DNA from 3 places in the Streptomyces sp. NPDC093591 genome. Region 2 is predicted to be linked to each of the others. Evidence: riboswitches for the same ligand, from Rfam matches in the RefSeq annotation. Region 2 holds a riboswitch; each other region holds the start of a gene.
What was found. A riboswitch is a leader RNA that binds a small molecule or an ion and turns the genes downstream of it on or off. The one in region 2 is predicted to bind cobalamin.

Region 1 (7,788 bases), on a different contig from region 2:
GCGAGTTCGGTGAGGTTGGCGGGCCCGCCCTCGACGAGATACTTCAGCGCCTCGGCGACGACACCGGCCGGCACGGACGACTCGGCCATCAACTCGGCGTCGGGGACGGCCTCGCCGCCCAGCAGCACGGTCGGCACGCCGGACCCCTTGAGCTTGGCGAGCCCGTCCTCCCAGGCCCGCTTGCCGCCCAGCAGTCGTACGACGGCGATGTCCGCGCCGTCGAGCAGTGCGGGCAGCTCGCTCTCGACGTCCACGCGGGTCGGGTTGCCGATCCGGTAGTCGGCACCGGAGGCGGCGCGGGCCGCCAGCAGGTCCGTGTCGGCGGTCGACAACAACAACACAGTGCTCATGCGGGCGCTCCCGGTGGAATGAAAGGCAGTCCTTGCGGCGCGCCCGACTCGATGAGCCGCCAGAGCGCGTCCGTGTCCGCGTGCTGTTCGATCAGGTCGCCGAGCCGGTCGAGCTGCTCCTCGCGCAGCGCGGCGAACGACGTGTCGGCGGCCGGCACGAAGCGACGGCCCGCGGCGGCCGCCACCTCACGCAGAAAGGCCCGCCGGAAACCGTCCGACTCCAGCGAGCCGTGCCAGTGCGTGCCCCAGGTCTGGCCGACCCGGCAGCCGTCAAGGAAGGGTTCGCCGCCGGCCATGGAAGCGACCCCGTGATGGATCTCGTACCCCTCGACGGGCTCGCCGAGGGCTACCCCCACCGGCCGGGTGAGGGTCTTCTCGCGCGCGAACCGCACCCGCACGGGAAGGACACCGAGCCCTTCCACCTGCCCCTTGCGGCTCTCGACCTCGTCCTCGATGTGCTCGCCGAGGATCTGGAAGCCGCCGCAGATGCCGAGAACGGGCCGCTGCTCGGCGGCCCTTCGGACCAGCGCGTCCGCGAGTCCCCGCTCCCGCAGCCACTCCAGGGCCTTGACCGTCCCCCGGGTCCCCGGAATCACGACGAGATCGGCGTCGGCGAGTTCCTCCGGCCGGTCCACGAACCGCACGACGACACCCGGTTCGGCCGCCAGCGCGTCGACGTCGGTGAAGTTCGACATGAGGGGGATGGCGCAGACGGCGACGCGCAGCACGTCCTCGCCGACGGGCGCGGAGACCTGCGACTCCCTCACCGCGCCCCGCAGGGACACCCGCAGCCCGTCCTCCTCGTCGATGCCGAGCCCGTGCTGGAAGGGCAGGACGCCGTACGTGTGCCGGCCGGTGAGGCCGTGCAGCATGTCGAGACCGGGTTCGAGCAGCGAGACGTCCCCCCGGAACTTGTTGACGAGGAACCCGGCGACCAACTCCTGGTCCTCGGGGGACAGAAGCGCGACCGTCCCGAAGAACGAGGCGAAGACCCCGCCACGGTCGATGTCACCGACGATGAGCACGGGCAGCCGCGCATTGCGCGCGATCCCCATGTTCACGATGTCCGTCCGCCGCAGATTGATCTCGGCGGGAGAGCCGGCCCCCTCACAGATCACCGCGTCATACGTGCCCCGCAACTCGGCAAGACAGTCGAGCACGGTCCCGAGCAGCTTCTGCTGCCGACCGCCGTGATACCCACGGGCGCTCATCTCCCCGACCGGCTTGCCCATGAGCACGACCTGACTGCTCTGCTCGCCACCGGGCTTGAGCAGTACGGGATTCATGAGCGCGGTCGGCTCGACGCGGCAGGCCTGCGCCTGCATGGCCTGCGCCCGGCCGATCTCGGCCCCCTCCCGCGTCACGAACGAGTTGAGGGACATGTTCTGCGCCTTGAAGGGCGCGACCTTGACCCCCTGCCGCACCAGCCACCGGCAGATCCCGGCGGTGACGACGCTCTTGCCGGCGTCGGAGGTGGTACCGGCGACGAGAAGCCCACCGCCCGTCATGACGTACGCCCCTTCACGATGCGGCGCGCGGCGACACTGACGCCGAGCGCGAGCCAACCGACGCGCCGGGAGAGACGTACGGCACGCTCGATGTCGCCGGTGACGACGGCGCGCCCGGCACCGCCGTTGAGCACGGGCCGGTGCTCGACCCGCCCCCGGTACGACAGGGTCCCGCCCAGCCGCACCCCGAGGGCACCGGCGAACGACGCCTCGACCGGCCCGGCGTTGGGACTCGGATGCTTGGCGGCATCGGCGCGCCAGGCCCGCACGGCCCCCCGCGGATCGCCCCCCGCCACAGCCGCGAGCACGGCGGTGAGCCGCGCCCCGGGCCACCCGGCGACGTCGTCGAGCCGGGCCGAAGCCCACCCGTACCGCCGGTACTTGGGCGACTTGTGCCCGACCATGGCGTCGAGCGTGTTCACGGCCCGGAACCCGACCAGCCCCGGCACTCCTCCCAAGGCCCCCCACACCAGCGCCCCCACGACCGCGTCGGAGGTGTTCTCGGCGACGGACTCGACCACGGCCCGGGCGATCCCGTCCGCGTCCAGCGCCTGCGGATCCCGCCCGCACAGATGCGGCAGCCGCGCCCGGGCCGCCTCGACATCGCCGGCCTCCAGGGCACGCCCGATGACCCGGGCCTCCCGGGCGAGCGAAGTCCCCCCGACGACGGCCCAGGTGGCGGCGCCGGTCAGCGCGAGAGAGGCGGCGGGAGAGGTACGTACGGCACGAGCGGCGAAGGCTGCGAGCGCTACGGCGCCACCGGCGCACACGGCGGTGTGCAGCGCGCCCCACCCTCGGTGGTCCCGCCACAACACCCGCTCCACGGCGCCGGCGGCACGCCCGAACGCGGCGACCGGATGCCCCCGGCGAGGGTCGCCGAGCAGCAGGTCACCGAGGAGTCCGGCGGCGGCGCCGTACGCGAAGACGCGATCGGCACGCATCGGGGTCAGCCGACCGTGGGGTCAGACGCGGGTCTGATACTGCATGTCGATCGGCAGGCGAGCATCGCGTTATGTCCTCACTCAGGGTGTCCACGCCCTGGTTCGACGAGACCGGCGGCGAGAGTTCCTGGCTCCCGGGGCTTTCTACCCCGGTGACAGTGGCGGGACCGCGCCGGACTTTCACCGGCTTCCTCTTCTGCCGCCGTACATGGCTCCGGAAGTCCACCACGGGGTTGGAAGGGGCGTCAACTTGCCGTTGACCTGCGACAGCGGAGTGTGCAGAACCCCACACCGGGGTGGAAAAGCGCCCTGCCCGCCACCGTCGTGAGACGGAGGCGGGCAGGGCGGACGCGGAGGCCGGATGCGTCAGGCCACGATCAGGTAGATGCCGTAGGTCACAGCCGCCGCACACGCCGCGAAGCACGCGTACGCGCCGGTGACCGCGAGGGCCGCCGAGCCGCCCTGGGCCGAGGCCTTCTCCTGGCGGGACAGGCCCGCGATACCGAGGGTGAACAGGCCCACCAGGGCCACCGTGACCACGAGGCTGACGCCGAAGACGGAGCCGAGGGCCGCCCAGTCGATCTTCATGATTCTTCTTCCTGGGTAACTGGGGTGAGTAAGCGGCTGGGTGTCAGACCGTGGTGGTCTGCGAAGGCGTCGGCTCGGAGGACGGGGCCGGGATGGTGGCCGCCAGTTCCTCGCTCACCGAGCCGCCCGTGGGAGGCGGGGTCACGGCGGCCATCGCCGTGGTGACGACACCCGCCGGCTCGTCGGTCTCGTTGACGTTCGTGTGGTCGACGACCTCACGGCGGGAGATCTTCCAGATGGCGGCGCTGGAGGCGACCAGGAAGATCGCGACGAGGGCCGTACCCCAGGCGCCGAAGCCGGTCACGTACTCGGCGAGCGCGCCGACCAGTGCGGCGGCCGGGAGCGTGAGGCCCCAGGCGACGAACATGCGGGTGGCCGTCGACCAGCGGACGACGCCGCCCTTGCGGCCCAGACCCGCGCCCATCACCGCGCCGGAGACGGAGTGCGTGGTGGAGAGGGAGAAGCCCAGGTGGGAGGAGGCCAGGATGACCGTCGCGGCGCTGGTCTGGGCGGCGAAGCCCTGCTGCGGCTGGAGGTCGGTCAGGCCCTTGCCCATGGTGCGGATGATGCGCCAGCCGCCGAGGTAGGTGCCGAGCGCGATGGCGATGCCCGCGGAGAGGATGACCCACATGGGCGGGTCGGAGTCGGGGGCGAGGGTGCCGCCGGCGACCAGGGCGAGGGTGATGATGCCCATCGTCTTCTGCGCGTCGTTCGTGCCGTGGGCCAGCGAGACCAGGCCGGCGGAGGCGATCTGGCCGGCGCGGTAGCCCTTCTTGGAGGCGTTGCCGTCGGCCTTCTTGCCGAGGGAGTACGTCAGGCGCGTGGCCAGCAGCGCGGCGATGCCGGCGACCAGCGGGGCGGCGATCGCCGGGATCAGCACCTTGGTGACGAGCACGTCGCCGTGGACCGCGCCGACGCCGGCCGAGGCGATGGTGGCGCCGATCAGGCCGCCCATGAGGGCGTGCGAGGAGCTGGAGGGCAGTCCGACCAGCCAGGTCAGCAGGTTCCAGAGGATCGCGCCGACCAAGGCGGCGAATATGACCTCGGGACGGATGCCGGTCTCGTCGACGAGACCTTTGGAGATCGTGTTGGCGACCTCCACGGAGAGGAAGGCGCCGACAAGGTTCAGCACGGCGGACATGGCCACCGCGACCTTGGGCTTGAGCGCACCGGTCGAGATGGTCGTGGCCATCGCGTTGGCGGTGTCGTGGAAACCGTTCGTGAAATCGAACGCGAGTGCGGTTACCACCACAATCGCGAGGATCAGCGAGAAGTTTTCCATTTACCCAGGCAATCGTTCGAGGTCATTGTCCGGACGAACGTAGGTAACCTGAGTGAACGGAAGATGAACTGGGGCAGGCCGCACGGTGTCCTGTGGAGGGGGTTGTTCTGACGGAAGCGGAGATCGCCGCTCCGTCGGTCTCGTCGGTCATCGCGCGGCCCAGACGCCGCAAGGCTCAGTAGCCCCGGGCGAACTTCCTCAGCTGGGTCATCGACCCGTTGAAGAGATTCTGGTCACCCGGCAGGCTGCCGCTGCCGTTGTCGTACTGCCAGATGGTCCAGAACTGCCATCCGGCCGGCAGAGCCCCCGCGGTCGCGGAGTCGTAGCGGGCTATCCACAGTGCGTGATTCGAGGCGAAGGCGCGGCTGGCGCCGGTGCAGGTGTTCCACCAGTGCGTGGTGGTGTAGATCACCGGACGGCGACCGGTCAGCCGTTTCACCTCGTTGCTGAAGGACTGGATCCAGCTGACCATCTTCGCCTTGCTCAGCCCGTAGCACTTGTGCTTGCTGTACGGGTTGTACTCGATGTCGAGCGCGGGCGGCAGAGTCCAGCCGTCCGACTTCCAGCCGCCGCCGTTGCGCACGAAGTGCGCCGCCTGCGCCTTGCCCGACGACTTGTTCGGCAGCGCGAAGTGGTACGCGCCGCGGATCAGACCCACATTGCGGGAGCCGTTGTACTGCTGGCTGAAGTATGGGTTGCGGTAGGTGTGGGACTCCGTCGCCTTGACGTAGACGAACCTGGCGCCCTTCGCCTTCGCGCTCTGCCAGTTGACGTTCTTCTGGTGGGACGAGACGTCATGTCCCTTGGGCTTGCCGGCCGCCGCGGCCGGAATCTCGGCGAGTGCGGTCCCCCCGAGGGCGAGCGCTGCCACGGATGCCGCTATGAGGCGGGAGCGGTGGCGGGACGGTTTGCGATCACGAGCCATATTTCCCCCCGGAATGGCGACGTGCACGACAAATCCCCCAGAGATTACTGGACGTTCATTGAATGCCGATCGATCCCCGGCCAAGCATGGGGAGGGGATGATGTATCCGCATATGTGTACTTCCGGACGTCCGTCTTCCGCCCTAAAGTGCCCCGACGCGGTCGCGACTTGAGGCCGCGTCACGGTCCCGGCCGGCCCCGGCTGGCAGGATCGCCGTATGGCTGAGGAGCAGCGGGACCAGCGGGGCGCGCGGGATGCGCGGGAGGGTGCACAGGAAGTGGGGGAGCCGTGGGGCAGGCGTGTACGCCCCGAGGAGGCGGACGCCTGGGAGTCCCTCGTGGTGACGGCCCGCCGGACCGTGTCCGAGGGGCTGGTCGTCGGCACGTCCGGCAACGTCTCGGTGCGCGTCGGTGACACGGTGCTGGTCACGCCGTCGGGAGTGCCGTACGACCGCCTGACGCCGCAGGACGTGACGGGGGTCGACCTGGACGGCAGGCAGGTGCTGGGCGCGCTGGTGCCGACGAGCGAGCTGCCCATGCACCTCGCCGTCTACCGCGCCACGGACGCCGGCGCCGTCGTCCACACCCACGCGGTCCACGCGACGGCCGTCTCGACCCTGGTCCCGGAGCTCCCGCTGATCCACTACATGGCGGGCGCCCTCGGCGGCCCCGTCCGGGTTGCCCCGTATGCGACGTACGGCACCCAGGAGTTGGCCGAGAACATGCTCCAGGCACTCACCGACCGCACCGCCTGCCTCCTCCAGAACCACGGAACGATCACCTACGGCACGACCCTGGACCAGGCCTACGACCGCACGGCCCAACTGGAGTGGATGTCCCGCCTGTGGCTCACGGCGTCCTCGGTGCCGGGTCTCGCGCCGACGCTGCTGTCGGAGGGGCAGGTGGCGGAGGCGGGGGAGAAACTTCGGGGGTATGGCCAGCGGGGGTGACACCGCAGCCCGTCCGGCGTTTGAGGACGAGGCCCGTTAAGGGCCGAAGCGGGGGTCTGGGGGCGGCAGCCCCCAGTACGCGGGGTCGAAGGGGCCGGGGATCTCACTCCAAGTCGCCCGTCCGCTGGCCTGTCCTCGGGTCCGCCCGGACACTGGACCCGTGCGCACTGTCAAAACGACGGCCGCTGCCGTCACCGTGGCTCTCGCCGCCGGCGCCGCGAGCGTCGCCGCCGGCCGGTTCGCCAGCGGCGCCGCCCTGAAGGCGCCGCCCGGCAGGCCCCTGCCCACCGAACCCAGGCTCACCGTGCACGCCACGGCGGCCGGCCAGATCGCGCTCACCCGCGACCTGGCCTCCCTGCGCCCCGGTACCTACGGCCTCTCCGGCGACGGCTCACACGCGGTCGTCGGCCCCGTCCTCGCCGCGGCGAACCACTCCGCCGACACCGTCGTACGCCGCCTGGAACGCGTCACGCACGGCACCCTCCGACCCGGCGACAGCGTCTGGCTCACCCCCAACGTCCACGTCGGCAACCCGAGCGCCGCCCTCGGCCTCGACCACGCCGACGTCGACATCCCCGGCGAACTCGGCTCCCTGCCCGCGTGGTTCGTCCCCGGCGCCCGCGACACCTGGATCATCGCGGTGCACGGCCTCGGCACCACCCGCGAACACGCCATGAACGTCATGGAGTTCCTCAACGGCCGCCACTTCCCGGTGCTCGCCCTCGCCTACCGCGGCGACCTCGGCGCCCCCCGCCCGCCGGACGGCCTGAACCACCTCGGCGAGACCGAGTGGCGCGACCTGGACGCGGCCATGCGCTACGCCGTGCGCTACGGCGCCAAGCAGCTCGTCCTGCTCGGCTGGTCCACCGGCGCGACGATGGCGCTGCGCGCCGCCGCGCACTCGGGGCTGCGTGACCATGTCTCGGGCCTCGTCCTGGACTCCCCGGTGCTCAGCTGGGAAGCCACCCTGCGCGCCCTCGCCACGGCCCGCCACACGCCGAGCGCGTTGCTGCCGCTCGCCGTCCGCGCGGCCCAGGGCCGCACCGGCCTGAACACCGGCCGCGGCACCGACACCGGCGCCCCCGACCGCCTCACGGTGCCGACCCTGATCTTCCACGGCCCCGACGACAGGGTGGCCCCCTGGGCCCTCTCCCGCCGGCTGGCCGACGCCCACCCCAACCTGGTGGCCCTCAACACGGTCAAGAACGCTCCCCACGCCGCCATGTGGAACGCCGACCCCGAGTC
Region 2 (7,788 bases):
CCATCCCCGCGCTTCGGCCTTGCGCGAGTGGAGCCGCTCGGGCTGGGAGTTCGACCCTCACCCGGTCTGATCCGATCCGATCTGCGAGGCGCTCGCCGTCCACCGGCGAGCGCTCAGCAGTGATCCGGAGCTCCCGCGAGCACGGCCGGGCGCCGAACCCCTACACGGCGGCCCCGAAGCGTTCGCGGGCACGGTCACGAAGCCAGGCGAGTATTTCGGGTACGGCCGGCAGCGCGGCGAAGTGGGCTGCCTCGGGTTTCAGCACGGCGGTCGCCGAGGGGATGCGGTCGGCCAGCCACCGGAAGTGGCCGACGGGCGAGAAGGTGTCGTACTCACCGTGCCACAGCAGCAGCGGCACCTCGACGATCTTGCCTGGCTCGAAGCCCCAGTCCCGCCGGAAGGAGAGCACGTCGTCGAGCCATCCGAAGGAGGAACGCACCACGCTGGTCTGGTAGTTGGCGAGCAGCAGACCTCGGATGCCGCCGTGCCCCACCACGGCCTTGTCGGCCGTGGGCATCTCCGGGGTCAGCAAGCTCAACAGCGATTCGGGATTGTCACGGATGGCATCCGCGTTGCTGGCCAAGTTGGCCTTGAGCCGGTCCAGGCACTCCACGGAGCCCTCGTCGAGTGCCGCGGTAGCGGCCTCGTAGGCGATGACGTTGGATTCGGCCATCCCCTCGAACCAGTCGAGCCCCTCGGCATCGGGAGGCGCGATGCTGACCAGCGCGGCGGCGCTCGCCACCCGGTTCGCAAGCAGCGCGGCACAGGCCAGCGCGTGCGGCCCGCCGCCGGAACGACCGACCACGGAGAAGTGGTCGATCTTCAGGTGATCGGCGATGGCCTCCACGTCCGCAGCGGCGTGATCGACGGTGCGGCCCTTCAACCGGTGTGATTCCCCGTATCCCGGCCGGTCGTAGGAGATGAGCCGGATGCCCAGTTTGTAGAGGTCGATGGCGCGTGGACGCGGTCCGACCCTGCTGCCCGGAGTGCCATGCAGCAAGAACACCGGGTGCCCCTTCGGGTCCCCCGACGTCTCGAAGGAGAGCAGCCTCCCACCATCGCCGCTCTCGACACTTCCCAACACCAGGTGTGCCTCCCGTCGCCAGCGCCGCGGCCGCCCGGAGCGGGACCCAGAGAACCAGCATCCCGCCCGTCAGGGCGCCAGTCGACACACAAACCAGCCGTCTGTAGCGACGGACCAAGGGTTTTCGTAAGACGCAATGTCATGGGGTGACGGTTGCGCGTCCCCGAGGGCCGCTCGCACCGACCAAACGGTAGAGGATTGCCGCCCTCCGCCGGACCATTCCAGCCATGTCAGGAGCCAATCGGCGCAAAGTGCACGTTTACTTTTGACAGCATCGTGATCACAACGGCCCAGGGCGGCGATCATGCGTGCCGTAGGTCGTACCCACATGATGGAGTCGCCCGACACACCGCGCATCCTGACGTCGCCCGATACCGGTCCATCCACAAAAGACAGACCGATTCCGCAGGGGGAATCAGGCACGCCCCATGGTGGAGCTCGGCAACACCGGTCGACCGCCAGGGGCGAAATCCAGCCGAACCGTGGCCCTCCGTCCGGCACGTTCAATACATGCCCATGGAGCACCTCGACTGCCTTGAGCACCTTCTCGCCGAACGCGCCTGCGAGCGCATCGTCGTCGACTTCGTCCACCGCCTCGACCTCGGCGAACCGTCCTCCGTCGCCGAGCTGTTCGCCGAGGACGGCACGTGGGAGTGGCCGGCGGGGGAGCGGCTCGTCCAGGGGCGGGGCGCGTTGCGCGCGTACTTCGGGTCCCGTCCCGCCGACCGTCTCTCGCGGCGCCTGATGTCCAACATCCTCGTCACGGTGACGTCCGCCGACACCGCGACGGCGACCTCGTACTTCACGACGTACCGCGTCGACGGCCACGAGGGCGGCCTGATCCCGCCGGGCCCCCCGGTGCAGGTGGGCCACTACGAGGACACGTTCCGCAGGTCGCCGGACGGCATATGGCTGCTGTCCGCCCGGGTCCTCCATCTGGCCTTCGGCGGACCCACCCCGCGCCCGCCCAGGCCATGAAGGTCCGGATCCACTCCTCCGCCTCGCCGAGCACTTCGACCTCGCGTGCCGTCATCGTCGGGTTGGCGGCGCGTCGGCGCAGGGCCTGCGTGAGGCCGTCCTCGGTGAGGTCGGAGGGGTCGGCGAGGAGGGCGGCGAGCATCGCGCGGACGGGTGTGGCGAACCGCTCGTCGGCCAGGGCGGCCTGCGCGAGGATCACCGCGGACATGCCCCAGTCCAGGCCCGGGTCGCCCTCCTGAGCGTTGGCCCAGTCAATGACGCGGGGGCCGTCCGGAGTGAGCATCACGTTGTCCGGGTGGAGGTCCAGGCGGACGACGCGCCCGGGGACGGCATGCAACCGCCGCAGGAGGCGGGCCAGGATGTCCCCGCCCTCACGCGGGTCGACCCGTCCCGCGAGGAAGGCCTCCAGCATCGTCGGGCCGTACAAACGCTCCATGACCAGCTCGTTCCGCGAGGAGTCGGCGAGCCGGACCGCCGGCACCGGGTAGCCGTGCGCGCGCAGCCGCTCCATCAGGGCGGCCTCGGCGAGTGAGTCGCTGTAGCCCTCCCGGTCGTGGCGCAGCACCCACGCCTCGTCGATCTCGTACACGGCGCACGCGCGCCCCGAACCGAGCAGCCGCCGCCCTGCCCTCGCCGTGATCCCCATGCGCCCGAACCTATCCCCCACACAGCCTCCCCTCAGCCGCTTCGTTACGGGCCGGTAGAGTGACGACGTCGTCATCACACCCGTACAGGGGGAAGCCGGTGCAAATCCGGCGCTGACCCGCAACCGTGAGCCACCTCGTGGCAAGCCGGATCGCCCCGTACGGATTCGTGACCGGCTCACGTGTCCCGGCAGCCGGCCGGAGCACGGCACCGTCGAGGTATACGGAGCCGAGCCGCCCGGGGGTCCCCCCTGTGCTGCCCGGTTCCCCTGAGGGAAGGGCACCCGCCGATCATGTACGTCCGCCGCAGCGCCGCGGCCCTGGCCGCCGTCACCGTGATCGGCACAGCGACTCCGCTCGCCCAGGCCGCCACCCCGTCCCCGTCCGCCTCGCTCCCCGCCGGGCTGTACGGCACCGCCGACCCGACGTACGACGGCGTCTGGCGGCAGTCGCTCGTGCTCATCGCGCAGAACCGCATGGAGCTGGAGCCCGCCGCCGAGGCGATCGAATGGCTGGCGGGGCAGCAGTGCGCCGACGGGGCGTTCGCGGCGTTCCGCGCAGCCCCTTCCAAGGCGTGTGACGCCAAGGTCATGGTGGACACCAACAGCACGGCCATCGCCGTCCAGGGCCTGGCCGCGGTCGGCGAGCACGACACCGGGGTCGAGAAGGCGGTGACCTGGCTGAAGTCCGTGCAGAACAAGGACGGTGGCTGGGGCTACACGCCCGGCGGGGCCAGTGACGCCAACTCGACCTCGGTCGTGATCGGCGCACTCAACGCCTTCGGCGACGACCCCGCCGAGGTCCGCAAGGACGGCAAGTCGCCCTACGACGCCCTGCTCAACCTGTCCCTGCCGTGCGCGAAGGGCGGCGCCTTCGCCTACCAGCCGGACAAGAAGGGCACGTTGTCGGCCAACGCGGACGCGACGGCGGCCGCCGTCGTCGGTGCCCTGGGGATGGGCACGCTGACGGCGCGGGCCGGTGACGAGAAGGACATCGCCTGCACCGACTCGACGGACCTCACCCGGGAGCAGGCCGCGGCCAACGGCGCCGCATACCTCGGCAAGGCACTTGAGAAGGACGGCCACCTGAAGTCCGCCCTCGCCGGAGCCGAGGACCAGCCCGACTACGGCAACACCGCGGACGCGGTCGTCGCGCTCGCCGTACAGGGTGGTGAGTCGGCCGCCCGCGAGCCCCTGACGTGGCTGGAGAAGAACGCCGCGGCCTGGGCGAAGCAGAGCGGCCCCGCCGCCTACGCCCAGCTGATCCTCGCCGCCGACGCGACGGGCGCCGACCCGCGTGACTTCGGCGGCACGGACCTGGTCGAGCGGCTCAACGCGCAGGGCCCCGCCCCGCGGACGGCGAAGACCGAATCGGCGAAGGCGTCGCAGCGGCAGGACGACGACAACGGCGTCAGCGTCTGGTGGATCATCGGCGTCGGCCTGGTCGCGGGCATCGGCGTCGGCTTCCTGATCAGCGGCCGCAACAAGGGCAAGTGACCGTGGTCCGACGTGCTTTCACCGCACTCCTGGCCGCGCTGGTCCTGCTGACCGGCGCGGCCCAGGCCGCCCACGCCACCGGCTACCGCTACTGGTCCTTCTGGGACCGCGACGGCGACACCTGGATCTATGCCACCCAGGGTCCCTCCCTCGCCCGCCCCTCCGACGGCGATGTCCAGGGCTTCCGCTTCGCGGTGAGCGAGGACTCCAAGGACGCGGCGAAGCCGAGGGGTGCGGCCGAGTTCGCGGTGATCTGCGCGAGGACGCCGGCGCAGGACGGCACGAAGCGGGTCGCCCTGGTCATCGACTTCGGTACGACGGCGGACGCCCCGTCCGACGAGACGCCCCCGGCGCGCCGTACGGCATGCGCCCGGGTCGCCCCCGACGCGAGCACGGCAGAGGCCCTGGCCGCGGTGGCCAAGCCCCTGCGGTACGACACGAACGCCCTGTTGTGCGCGATCTCGGGGTATCCGGAGAAGGGGTGCGGGGAGCCGGTGTCGGGGGGCAGGAAGCCCGCGGCAAGCGAGGACACGGCCACCGAGAAGCAGGACGAGTCGGAGGGCGGCCCCTCGCTGGGCCTACTGGCGGGGATCGCCGTAGTGGCCGTACTGGGAGCGGCAGCGGTCTGGCAGGCACGGCGGCGGCGGGCGTGATGGCAGGGCCACAGCTGCATCCCGGCGCCTGGTGGCTCTGGTCACTGGCCCTCGGTACCGCGGCCACCCGCACCACCAACCCGCTCCTCCTCGCCCTTCTCATAGCGACCTCCGCCTACGTGGTGGCGACCTGCCGCCCCGACGCCCCCTGGGCCCGCTCCTACACGGCCTTCGTCAAGCTCGCCCTCGCCGTCCTCCTCATCCGCCTCTTCTTCGCCGTGGCTCTCGGCTCCCCCGTCCCCGGCACGCACGTGATCGTCGCCCTCCCCGAACTCCCCCTCCCGCACTGGGCGCAGGGCATCCGCCTGGGTGGCAAGGTCACCGTCGAGACCCTCCTGTTCGCCCTCTACGACGGCCTGCGGCTGGCCACCCTCCTCATCTGCGTGGGCGCGGCGAACTCCCTCGCCCACCCCGCCCGCCTCCTCAAGTCACTTCCCGGCGCCCTCTACGAGATGGGCGTGGCGGTGGTCGTCGCCCTCACCTACGCCCCCCACCTCATCGCCGACGTCCAGCGCCTGCGCGCCGCCCGCCGTCTGCGCGGCCGCCCCGACACGGGCATCCGCGGCCTCCTGCACGTCGGACTCCCGGTCCTGGAGGGCGCGTTGGAGCGCTCGGTCGCCCTCGCCGCCGCGATGGACGCCCGCGGTTACGGCCGCGGCGCCGACGTCCCGCCCCGCGTCCGCCGTACGACGAGCGCGCTCACCCTCGGCGGCCTGCTCGGCGTCTGCGCGGGAACGTACGGACTGCTCACCGCCGAGGGTGCGACGTACGGCCTCCCTGTCCTCCTCTGCGGAGTCGTCGCCGCGTTGGCAGGGCTGCGGCTCGGCGGTCGCCGTTCCCTGCGCACCCGTTACCGTCCGGACCGCTGGGACGCCCGCGCCTGGCTGGTCGCCGGTTCCGGCGCGGCGGTCGCCGCCCTGCTGGCCCTCGCCGCCACCCGCGACCCGGCGGCCCTGCGCCCCGGCGTGATCCCCCTCGTGGCCCCCGCCCTCCCCCTGTGGCCGGCGGCGGCCGTCCTCCTCGGCCTGCTCCCGGCGTTCATCAGCCCCGCACCCCGCAGTCCCGCACCCCGCACTGCCGCCACCCCCAAGGAGCCGTCGTGATCCGCTTCGAGAACGTGTCGGTGACCTACGACGGCGCCCCCGAACCCACCGTCCAGGGCGTCGACTTCGAGGTCCCGGAAGGCGAACTGGTCCTCCTCGTCGGCCCGTCGGGCGTCGGCAAGTCCACCGTCCTCGGCGCGGTGAGCGGCCTCGTGCCGCACTTCACCGGCGGCACCCTGCGCGGCCGCGTCACGGTGGCCGGCCGTGACACCCGCACCCACCGGCCGCGCGAACTCGCCGACGTGGTGGGCACGGTGGGCCAGGACCCCCTCTCCCACTTCGTGACCGACACCGTCGAGGACGAACTGGCCTACGGCATGGAGTCCCTGGGCCTCGCCCCGGACGTCATGCGCCGCCGCGTCGAGGAGACCCTCGACCTGCTCGGCCTCACCGACCTCCGCGGCCGCCCCATCGCCACCCTCTCCGGCGGCCAGCAGCAGCGCGTCGCGATCGGCTCGGTCCTCACCCCCCACCCCAGCGCCCTGGTCCTCGACGAGCCCACCTCGGCCCTGGACCCCGCCGCCGCCGAGGAAGTCCTCGCGGTCCTCCAACGCCTGGTCCACGACCTCGGCACCACGGTCCTGATGGCCGAACACCGCCTGGAGCGCGTCATCCAGTACGCCGACCAGGTCGTCCTGCTGTCCGCTCCCGGCGAGGCCCCGGTCCTGGGCACCCCGGCGGAGGTCATGGCCGTATCCCCGGTGTACCCGCCGGTCGTAGCCCTCGGCCGCCTGGCGGATTGGTCCCCACTCCCCCTGACGGTGAGGGACGCGCGCCGCAGGGCGGCAGACCTACGGCAACAACTTGAGGAACGGGACGACATCGCCCCCCAGGGGCGCGGGGCTGTATTTGATTTGCGGCTACCGCCGCGTGGGCGCGACCAGCCACAACAAGCCCGCAGCCGCCAACAACCCACACCCCCCGACCCATTGGGCGAGAAAACCACCCCCCGCCGATGGTTCAAGCGCAGGCGCACCCCCACACACCCCTCGTCCTGCGCAGCCGAAGTACAAGCCCTCGCGGTAACCCGCGACCGCGTCCAAGCCCTACGAGACATCAACCTCACCGTCACCCCCGGCGAAACCATCGCGGTCATGGGCCGCAACGGCGCCGGAAAGTCCACCCTCCTCAACACCCTCGTCGGCCTCATCGAACCCTCCGCCGGCTCGGTCACCCTCGGCGGAGCCGTCGGCCTCGTCCCCCAGGAACCCCGCGACCTCCTCTACACCGACACGGTCGCCGCCGAGTGCGCGGCCGCCGACGCCGACGCGAGCGCGGCGCCCGGCACCTGCCGAGCCCTGGTCTCCGAGCTCCTCCCGGACATCTGCGACGACACCCACCCGCGCGACCTCTCCGAGGGCCAGCGGCTCACCCTCGCGCTGGCCGTCGTCCTGACCGCCCGCCCCAAGCTGCTCCTCCTCGACGAACCGACCCGCGGCCTCGACTACGCCGCGAAGGCCCGCCTCGTCACGCTGCTGCGCGGCCTCGCCGCCCAGGGGCACGCCATCGTGCTGGCCACGCATGACGTGGAGCTGGCCGCCGAGCTCGCGCACCGTGTGATCCTTCTCGCCGAGGGCGAAGTGATCGCCGACGGCCCGACGGCGGAGGTCGTCGTCTCCTCCCCGTCCTTCGCCCCGCAGGTCACCAAGATCCTGGCCCCGCAGCGGTGGCTCACGGTCGCGCAGGTACGGGAGTCCCTGGCATGACCGGCAACCCCACTCCCCAGGCCCGGCCCGTCCGCCTGGGCCCCCGCTCCGTCGCCGCCCTCGTCCTGGTCAGCGTGGTCGGCGTGGCCGCACTCGGCTGGCCCTTCCTCTCCCCGCCCACCTC
Region 3 (7,788 bases), on a different contig from region 2:
CGCGAGATCGACAACCCCTACACCAAGGACGTCCAGGTCATGGGCATCCGCAACGCGCTCGCCCACGGCCGCACGGCGGGGCGGGCGGCGGCAGCGGCGACGGCGACCTGAGGGCTCACGGGCCGACCACGCCGGGGCGTTCCGACCAGAAGGCGGGAGCCACCAGCCGCCACACGGCCATGAGGAGGACGCCCGTGGTGGTGATGCCGATGCCGATGACGAGTGGGGGACCGAGTCCGAACCAGGAGTCGCCGCTGTAGGAGTTGGCGGGGTCGGACATGTCGATGACCGATTCCACCAGCAGCCAGGCCAGCAGCACGGCACCGACGAGCGGACCGAGGCCGATCAGGACGAAGTGGTGGACGCTGCTGGTGAGTTGGCGGCGGTAGTACACGGCGCAGGCGACACCGGTGAGCGCGTAGTAGAACGCGATCAGCAGCGAGAGCGCGGTGAGCGAGTCGAACAGCGCGTTGGCACTGATCTCGTTGACGACGAGATACCAGGCGATGGCGATGGCGGCGACCCACCATGTGCTCACGTCAGGGGTGCGGAAGCGCGGGTGGATGCGGGCGAAACGCGCGGGCAGCGCATGACGGCGCGCCATCGACAGTGCCGTACGGGACGCCGGGATGATCGTCGTCTGTGTCGACGCCAGCGCGGACGTGGAGACCGAGAGCAGCACCACCCAGTCCCAGCCGCCCATCGCCTCGCCGGCGAGCAGGGCGAAGACGAACTCCTCCTCGGCCGCGTTCTCGGCCAGGTAGGCGGTTCCGGCGTAGGCGACCACGGCGAAGCCCACCGCCACATAGGTCACCAGCAGAATGACCGTCGACCACACGGCCGCCCTGCCGGGGGCGGTGGCGGAGTCCTCCACCTCCTCGGTGAGATTGACGGCCGACTCCCAGCCCCAGTAGATGAACACGCCGAGCAGCAGGGCCCCGGTCAGGGACGCCCCGCCGGCTCCGAAGGGGTCCAGCCAGCCGATCGACGGTTCGACGGAGCCGAGCGTGCCGGTGTCGGCGTAGACCCGGTACAGCGCCACCACGGCGAAGGCGAGCAGACAGACGACCTGGGCGGTGATCAGGACGTTCTGCACCTTCGCCGACACCTCGGTGCCGATGACGCACACGGCCGTCATCAGCAGGATGACCAGCACCGTCAGCAGCCGGCGCACGGCGTCGTTCTCGGCCCAGCTGTCGAGGCCGAAGGCGAGCAGGGCGAAGGTCACGGCGACGTCCGCCAGTGATCCGACGACCAGCACCCCGGTCATCGTGATGGCCCAGCCGCCGAGCCACCCGGCCCACGGCCCCATGGCCCGGGTGACCCAGGAGAAGGTGGTGCCGCAGTCCTGGTCGGCCTTGTTGAGGTAGAAGAAGGCCGATGCGATCAGCAGCATGGGCACGAAAGACGCCAGCATCACGCCGGGGGCGTGGATCCCCACCAGTGCCACGACCGGGCCGATGACCGCCGCCACCGAGTACGCCGGGGAGGTGGAGTTGAGTCCGATGACGAGCGCGTCGACGAACCCGATCGCATCGGGCTTCAAGCCGGCGGACGGGGGTCGCCCCGCGTCCGCGATGTCGTCGGCCATATTCCTTCACTCCCTTTAGTACGTGGATCCATACAACAGGGAGTAAGGAGACATTCAGGTCATTGAACGAGCGCGGCCAGGTCCTCGGCGGTGGAGGGACCGGCTGCCGCCTCGGACAACAGCCCTTGTGACCGCAGGAGTTGGGCCGCCGCCACCCCCCACGGCAACCGCAGTCCGGCCTGCCGCAGCAGATCGGTGCGGACCAGCATCTCCGGCGCCGGACCGGTGCGTGCGCCGGACGGGGTGAGGAGCGCCGCGTCGTCCGCCCAGCGCAGGGCCAGGTCGACGTCGTGGGTGGCCATGACCACCGTGGTGCCGCCCGCGCGCAGCCCGTCGAGGGTGGCCAGCAGACGCTCCTGGCCGTCCGGGTCGAGCCCGGCGGTCGGTTCGTCCAGGATCAGCACCCGCGGCCGCATCGCGACGGCGCCCGCGATGGCGGTGCGCTTGCGCTGCCCGTACGACAGCAGGTGCGTGGGCCGGTCGGCCAGCGCGGTGATGTCCAGGGCGGCGAGCGCCTCGTCGACCCGCGCGCGCACCTCGACGTCGGGCAGACCGAGGTTCAGCGGGCCGAAGGAGACGTCCTGGGCGACGGACGCGGCGAAGAGCTGGTCGTCGGGATCCTGCACCACCAGCTGAACGGTCGTACGCAGCCGGGTCAGGCCCTTGCGGTCGTAGGCGACCGGCGCACCCTCCACCGTCAACTGCCCGTCGCGCGGGCGAAGTCCGCCGCTGAGCAGCCGCATCAGCGTGGTCTTGCCACTGCCGTTGCGGCCGAGCAGCGCCAGCGCGCGCCCCTCGCGGACGTCGAAGTCGAGGTCGCTGAGCACGACGGGGCCGTCCTCGTAGGCGTAGGACGCGCCCCGCAGGGCGACCAGTGCGGTGGGCTCGCTCATGGCAGGGCCTTTTCCAGTACGAGGGTGAGGGCGGCCAGCGCTGCGAGGAGCGCGCAACTCACGGCCGTGAAGCGGACGGAGACCCGGGCCTCGGGCACCAGGACGCGCAGGGTGCCGTCGTAGCCGCGCCCGGCGAGCCCGGCCTGGAGACGGGTGGCCCGGTCGAAGGCCCGCACGAAGGCGGTGGCCCCGAGCCCGGCCAGGGAACGCCACTCCGCGGCCCGGCTCATGTGCCCGAGCCGGGCGGCCTGGGCCTCCCGGATACGGCGCATGGAGTCCAGGAGCAGGAAGCTCATGCGGTACGTCACCAGGGCGACGTCCACGACCGGCGCGGGCACCCCGGCCTTCACCAGGCGGGGCAGCAGGTCGGACATCGGGGTGGTGAAGGCGAACAGCAGCACCCCGAGCGAGGCGGCCGAGGTACGCAGCAGCAGCTCACCGGCGCGCAGCGGACCGTCGTCGGCGAGGGACACGAAGCGCTCCGGCCCGCCGACCTGGACGAGCAACGTGACCGCGCCGGTCACGCAGAAGCCCAGCGGCACGCGGTAGGCGCGCCACAGCCGACGGCCGGGCACGCCCGCCGGTCCCAGCAGCACTATGACTGACGTCAGGAGCACCAGGGCCGCGCCCGGCCAGGGCGGCAGCGAGATCGCGAGCACGGTGAGACCGAGCCCGAGCACGGCCTTGTCCACGGGGTGACGGCGGCGCCAGCGACTGCTGTGCGCCGCCGCGTCGATCGGCAGCACGGGAGGTCAGGCCCTTTCGGCCGTGGATTCCCCGGCGGTGTCACCGGCTGCGCCGCCGGTGTCCCCCACCCGCTCCAGCGCCCGCTGTTCGCCCTGCCGCCGCCCCCGGTGCAGACCGAAGTAGTAGGCGAGGACACCGGCGCCGAGGGCCGCCTGGAGGGCGAAGAGCGCCGACTCGATCTCCCCGGACGGCGGTTCGTACAGCGGCGAGAACCAGGGCTTGTAGTCCGGCTCGATCTCGGTGATCGCGGTCTCCGCCTCGGCGTCGGCGCCCGTGAACGGCTCCTCCTTGTGGTCGCCGAGGCCGAGGGCCAGCGGCAGCACGGCGAGGGCGGCCACGACGAGCAGCAGCAAGAGGTTGATCTTCGTGTTCCTGCTCATCGGGCCACCGCCTCGGTCTCGGTCCCGGACTGCTTCTTGTCCTTGGTGAGGAGCACGCCCAGCCGGGTCAGTTCCCCCTTGCTGGACTGCACCAGCAGCCGCATCACGAGCACCGTGAGCAGGCCCTCGCTCACCGCGAGGGGGATCTGGGTGACGGCGAAGATGGAGCCGAACTTGCCGAGCGCGCCCAGGAATCCGCTGCTCGGGTCGGGGAAGGCGAGCGCCAGCTGGACGCTGGTGACGCAGTAGGTGGACAGGTCGGCGACGAACGCCCCGAAGAACACCGCCACCATCAGCGGCACGTCGTACCGCCGCAGCAGTCTGTACAGGGCGTATCCGGCCCAGGGCCCGACGATCGCCATCGAGAAGACGTTGGCGCCGAGCGTGGTCAGGCCGCCGTGCGCGAGCAGCAGCGCCTGGAAGAGCAGGGTGATGGTGCCCAGGACCGCCATGATCGGCGGCCGGAACAGGATGGCGCCGAGGCCGGTGCCGGTGGGGTGGGAGCAGCTGCCGGTCACCGAGGGCAGCTTCAGCGCGGACAGGACGAACGTGAAGGCCCCGGAGGCGCCGAGGAGCAGTGTGCTCTCGGGGTGCTCCCTGACCTCACGGGTGAGTGAACGGACTCCGTGGACGACGAACGGCGCGGACGCGACGCCCCAGGCGACGGCGTGCGCCGGAGGCAGGAAACCCTCGGCTATGTGCATGGCTCAGCAGACCCTCTCCAGCACCTCGTGGATGGTTGACGCGCCTTGGCCGGTCTCCTGGCTGACGGGTACCACCGCCCGTGCTCCGCCTTCCCGGGTCCCGAAGGTCCCAGTGGCTGCCCGTTCGAGGGCTGGAGCCGGACTTCCCGATTCACAGTGGCGAGGGCCGCACCGGCATCACACCGGATTTCCCGTTCACCAAGGCGTGGTGACAGTAGTGCCCGCACAGGGTGGCTGACAAGCGCGCCTCGGGGGCTCGAAAGGGGCGCTCGCCGCTCGTCAGGCGCCTGCCGCAAGGACGGGACCCGCCCTCGATACGGCTCTCCGACTCGTAGGAAGTTCCCTCGCCGGCGCGTAACGTGAATCCACATGAAGATCCTCATCAGCGCCGACATGGAGGGCGCCACCGGAGTGACCTGGCCGGCCGACGTGCTGCCCGGAACGCCCCAGTGGGAGCGGTGCCGGGGGATGTTCACCTCGGACGTCAATGCCGCGGTGCTGGGGTTCTTCGACGGCGGTGCCGACGACGTCGTCATCAACGAGGCGCACTGGACCATGCGCAATCTCCTGCTGGAGCGGCTCGACGAGCGGGCGGAGATGCTCACCGGCCGGCACAAGGCGCTGTCCATGGTCGAGGGCGTCCAGCACGGCGACGTGGACGGCATCGCCTTCGTCGGCTACCACGCGGGCGCCGGCATGGAGGGCGTCCTCGCGCACACCTACCTCGCCAACTCCATCACCGGGGTGTGGCTGAACGACGTGCGGGCGAGCGAGGGGCTGCTGAACGCGCATGTCGTCGCCGAATACGGCGTGCCCGTCGTGCTCGTCACCGGCGACGACGTGGCCTGCGAGGACGCGCTCGGGTACGCGCCCGGGGCGCTGAAGGTCGCCGTGAAGGACCACGTCTCGCGGTACGCGGCCGTGTGCCGTACGCCGGCCAGGACCGCCGCCGACATCCGGGCCGCCGCCAAGGAGGCCGCCGCGCTGGCGGTCCGTCAGGCGCCGGTGAGCGGCGGGCCCTTCACCGTCGCCGTCGAGTTCGACGCCGAGCATCTCGCCATGGCCGCCACCGTCGTCCCCGGCGTCGAACGGATCGGGGAGCGGAAGGTGGCGTACACCAGCGAGCGGATGTACGAGGGAATCCGTACCTTCAAGGCAGTGACCACGATCGTCTCGGCCGCGGTGGAGGAGCAGTATGGCTGACGGGCAGGCACTGGACGAGGTCGTGACGTTCACCTCCGACCTCATCCGCATCGACACCACCAACCGGGGCGGCGGCGACTGCCGGGAGCGGCCCGCCGCCGAGTACGCGGCCGCGCGGCTGGCCGAGGCGGGCCTGGAGCCCACCCTGCTGGAGCGCACGAGCGGCCGTACGAACGTGGTCGCCCGGATCGAGGGCACCGACCCGTCGGCGGACGCGCTGCTCGTGCACGGTCATCTGGACGTGGTGCCCGCGCAGGCGGGGGAGTGGAGCGTGCACCCCTTCTCCGGGGAGATCCGTGACGGGGTCGTGTGGGGCCGGGGCGCGGTCGACATGAAGAACATGGACGCGATGGTCCTCGCGGTCGTCCGGGCCTGGGCGCGGGAGGGCGTGCGGCCCCGGCGGGACGTCGTGATCGCGTTCACCGCCGACGAGGAGGCGAGCGCCGAGGACGGCTCCGGATTTCTCGCCGACCGGCACGCGGGGCTCTTCGAGGGCTGCACCGAGGGCATCAGCGAGGCCGGTGCCTTCACCTTCCACGACGGCGGCGGGCGGCAGATCTATCCCATCGCGGCCGGGGAGCGCGGCACCGGCTGGGTCCGGCTCACCGCCCGCGGGCGGGCGGCGCACGGCTCCAGGCCCAACCGGGAGAACGCGGTCACCCGCCTCGCCGCCGCCGTCACCCGGATCGGCGCCCACGAGTGGCCGCTGCGGCTGACCCCGACGGTCCGCGCCGCCCTCGCCGAACTCGCCGCGCTGTACGGCCTGGAGGCCGACCTGGACGACGTCGACGGGCTGCTGGAGAAGCTCGGGCCGGCGGCCGCGCTCGTCGAGGCGACCGTCCGCAACAGCGCCAACCCGACGATGCTGGAAGCCGGTTACAAGGTCAACGTCATCCCGGGGGAGGCCGTGGCCCATATCGACGGCCGCTATCTGCCGGGCGTCGAGGACGAGTTCCGCGCCACCCTCGACGAACTCACCGGGCCCGACGTGGAGTGGGAGTTCCACCATCGCGAGGTGGCCCTCCAGTCGCCGGTGGACTCGCCGACGTACGCCAGGATGCGCGCCGCCGTCGAGGAGTTCGCGCCCGAGGGGCACGTGGTGCCGTACTGCATGCCCGGCGGCACGGACGCCAAGCAGTTCTCGCGGCTCGGCATCACCGGCTACGGCTTCTCCCCGCTGAAGCTGCCGGACGGCTACGACTACGGGGCCATGTTCCACGGCGTCGACGAGCGGGTGCCGGTCGAGGCGCTGCACTTCGGCGTCCGCGTACTCGACCGGTTTCTGCGGACGGCCTAGGGGAGTTGAGGCAGACGGTGCGGACGCTGGCGTACGGTTCCTGGCCCTCGCCCATCGACGCGGCCCTCGCCGCCAGGCACGACGGGCACCCCGAGTACGTGGGCTTCGTCGGCGACGAGGCGTGGTGGACCGAGCCCCGGCCCACGGAGGGCGGGCGGCGCACCCTGGTGCGGCGACGGGCCGACGGTGTGGAGGAGTCGGTGCTGCCCGCGCCGTGGAACGTGCGCAGCCGGGTCGTCGAGTACGGCGGACATCCCTGGGCGGGCGTGGTGGTCGACGGCAGGCCGCTCGTCGTCTTCGTCGACTTCGCCGATCAGCGGCTCTACCGGTACGACGAGGGCGGCGAGCCGCGCCCGCTCACTCCCGTCTCCGCGGTGGGCGGTGGACTGCGCTGGGTGGAACCGCAGGTGCGACTCGAACTCGGTGAAGTGTGGTGCGTGCTGGAGGAGTTCACCGGCGAGGGCCCCACCGATGTGCGCCGCGTCCTGGCCGCCGTCCCGCTGGACGGCTCGGCGGCCGGGGACCGGGACGCCGTACGCGAACTCACCGACGACCGGCACCGGTTCGTCACCGGGCCGCGGCTCTCGCCCGACGGGCGGCGCGCGGCGTGGCTCGTCTGGGACCATCCGCGGATGCCGTGGGACGGTACGGAGCTGCTGGTCGCCGAGGTCGGCGCCGACGGCACGCTCGGCGGCCCGCGGACCGTCGCCGGCGGGCCGGAGGAGTCCATCGCGCAGGTGGACTGGTCGCCGGACGGCCGGCTGCTGTACGCGAGCGACTGCAGCGGCTGGTGGAACCTCTACCGCGACGGCGAGCCCCTGTGCCCGCGCGAGGAGGAGTTCGGCGGGCCGCTGTGGAAGCCCGGCCTGCGCTGGTTCGCCCCGCTGGCGGGCGGACTGATCGCCGTCGTGCACGGACGCGGGTCGACCGCCCTCGGGGTCCTGGACCCGGAGACCGGCGAGATCGTCGACGC

Region 1: another riboswitch for cobalamin. It lies ahead of ACIREI_RS43930 (cobalamin biosynthesis protein); the one in region 2 lies ahead of ACIREI_RS06195 (prenyltransferase/squalene oxidase repeat-containing protein).
Region 3: another riboswitch for cobalamin. It lies ahead of ACIREI_RS18600 (energy-coupling factor ABC transporter permease); the one in region 2 lies ahead of ACIREI_RS06195 (prenyltransferase/squalene oxidase repeat-containing protein).

What each region holds. Positions count from the first base shown of each region.
Region 1 is NZ_JBIWIY010000031.1:58,862-66,649, reverse strand. Features, by position in the region: gene cobN (cobaltochelatase subunit CobN) at 1-350, opposite strand, end outside; gene ACIREI_RS43935 (cobyric acid synthase) at 347-1,858, opposite strand; gene ACIREI_RS43930 (cobalamin biosynthesis protein) at 1,855-2,799, opposite strand; cobalamin riboswitch at 2,898-3,041, opposite strand; gene ACIREI_RS43925 (hypothetical protein) at 3,166-3,387, opposite strand; gene ACIREI_RS43920 (anion permease) at 3,431-4,669, opposite strand; gene ACIREI_RS43915 (lysozyme) at 4,845-5,594, opposite strand; gene ACIREI_RS43910 (class II aldolase/adducin family protein) at 5,812-6,543, shown strand; gene ACIREI_RS43905 (alpha/beta hydrolase) at 6,704-7,788, shown strand, end outside.
Region 2 is NZ_JBIWIY010000002.1:642,638-650,425, forward strand. Features, by position in the region: gene fxsT (FxSxx-COOH system tetratricopeptide repeat protein) at 1-70, shown strand, start outside; gene ACIREI_RS06180 (alpha/beta fold hydrolase) at 161-1,006, opposite strand; gene ACIREI_RS06185 (nuclear transport factor 2 family protein) at 1,595-2,062, shown strand; partial or broken gene ACIREI_RS06190 (phosphotransferase) at 2,064-2,708, opposite strand; cobalamin riboswitch at 2,739-2,883, shown strand; gene ACIREI_RS06195 (prenyltransferase/squalene oxidase repeat-containing protein) at 3,000-4,202, shown strand; gene ACIREI_RS06200 (SCO2322 family protein) at 4,205-4,855, shown strand; gene ACIREI_RS06205 (energy-coupling factor transporter transmembrane component T) at 4,855-5,958, shown strand; gene ACIREI_RS06210 (ABC transporter ATP-binding protein) at 5,955-7,664, shown strand; gene ACIREI_RS06215 (ECF transporter S component) at 7,661-7,788, shown strand, end outside.
Region 3 is NZ_JBIWIY010000008.1:141,257-149,044, reverse strand. Features, by position in the region: partial or broken gene ACIREI_RS18625 (FAD-binding dehydrogenase) at 1-96, shown strand, start outside; gene ACIREI_RS18620 (APC family permease) at 116-1,591, opposite strand; gene ACIREI_RS18615 (ATP-binding cassette domain-containing protein) at 1,651-2,484, opposite strand; gene cbiQ (cobalt ECF transporter T component CbiQ) at 2,481-3,230, opposite strand; gene ACIREI_RS18605 (energy-coupling factor ABC transporter substrate-binding protein) at 3,237-3,611, opposite strand; gene ACIREI_RS18600 (energy-coupling factor ABC transporter permease) at 3,608-4,315, opposite strand; cobalamin riboswitch at 4,345-4,533, opposite strand; gene ACIREI_RS18595 (M55 family metallopeptidase) at 4,685-5,518, shown strand; gene ACIREI_RS18590 (M20/M25/M40 family metallo-hydrolase) at 5,511-6,815, shown strand; gene ACIREI_RS18585 (prolyl oligopeptidase family serine peptidase) at 6,821-7,788, shown strand, end outside.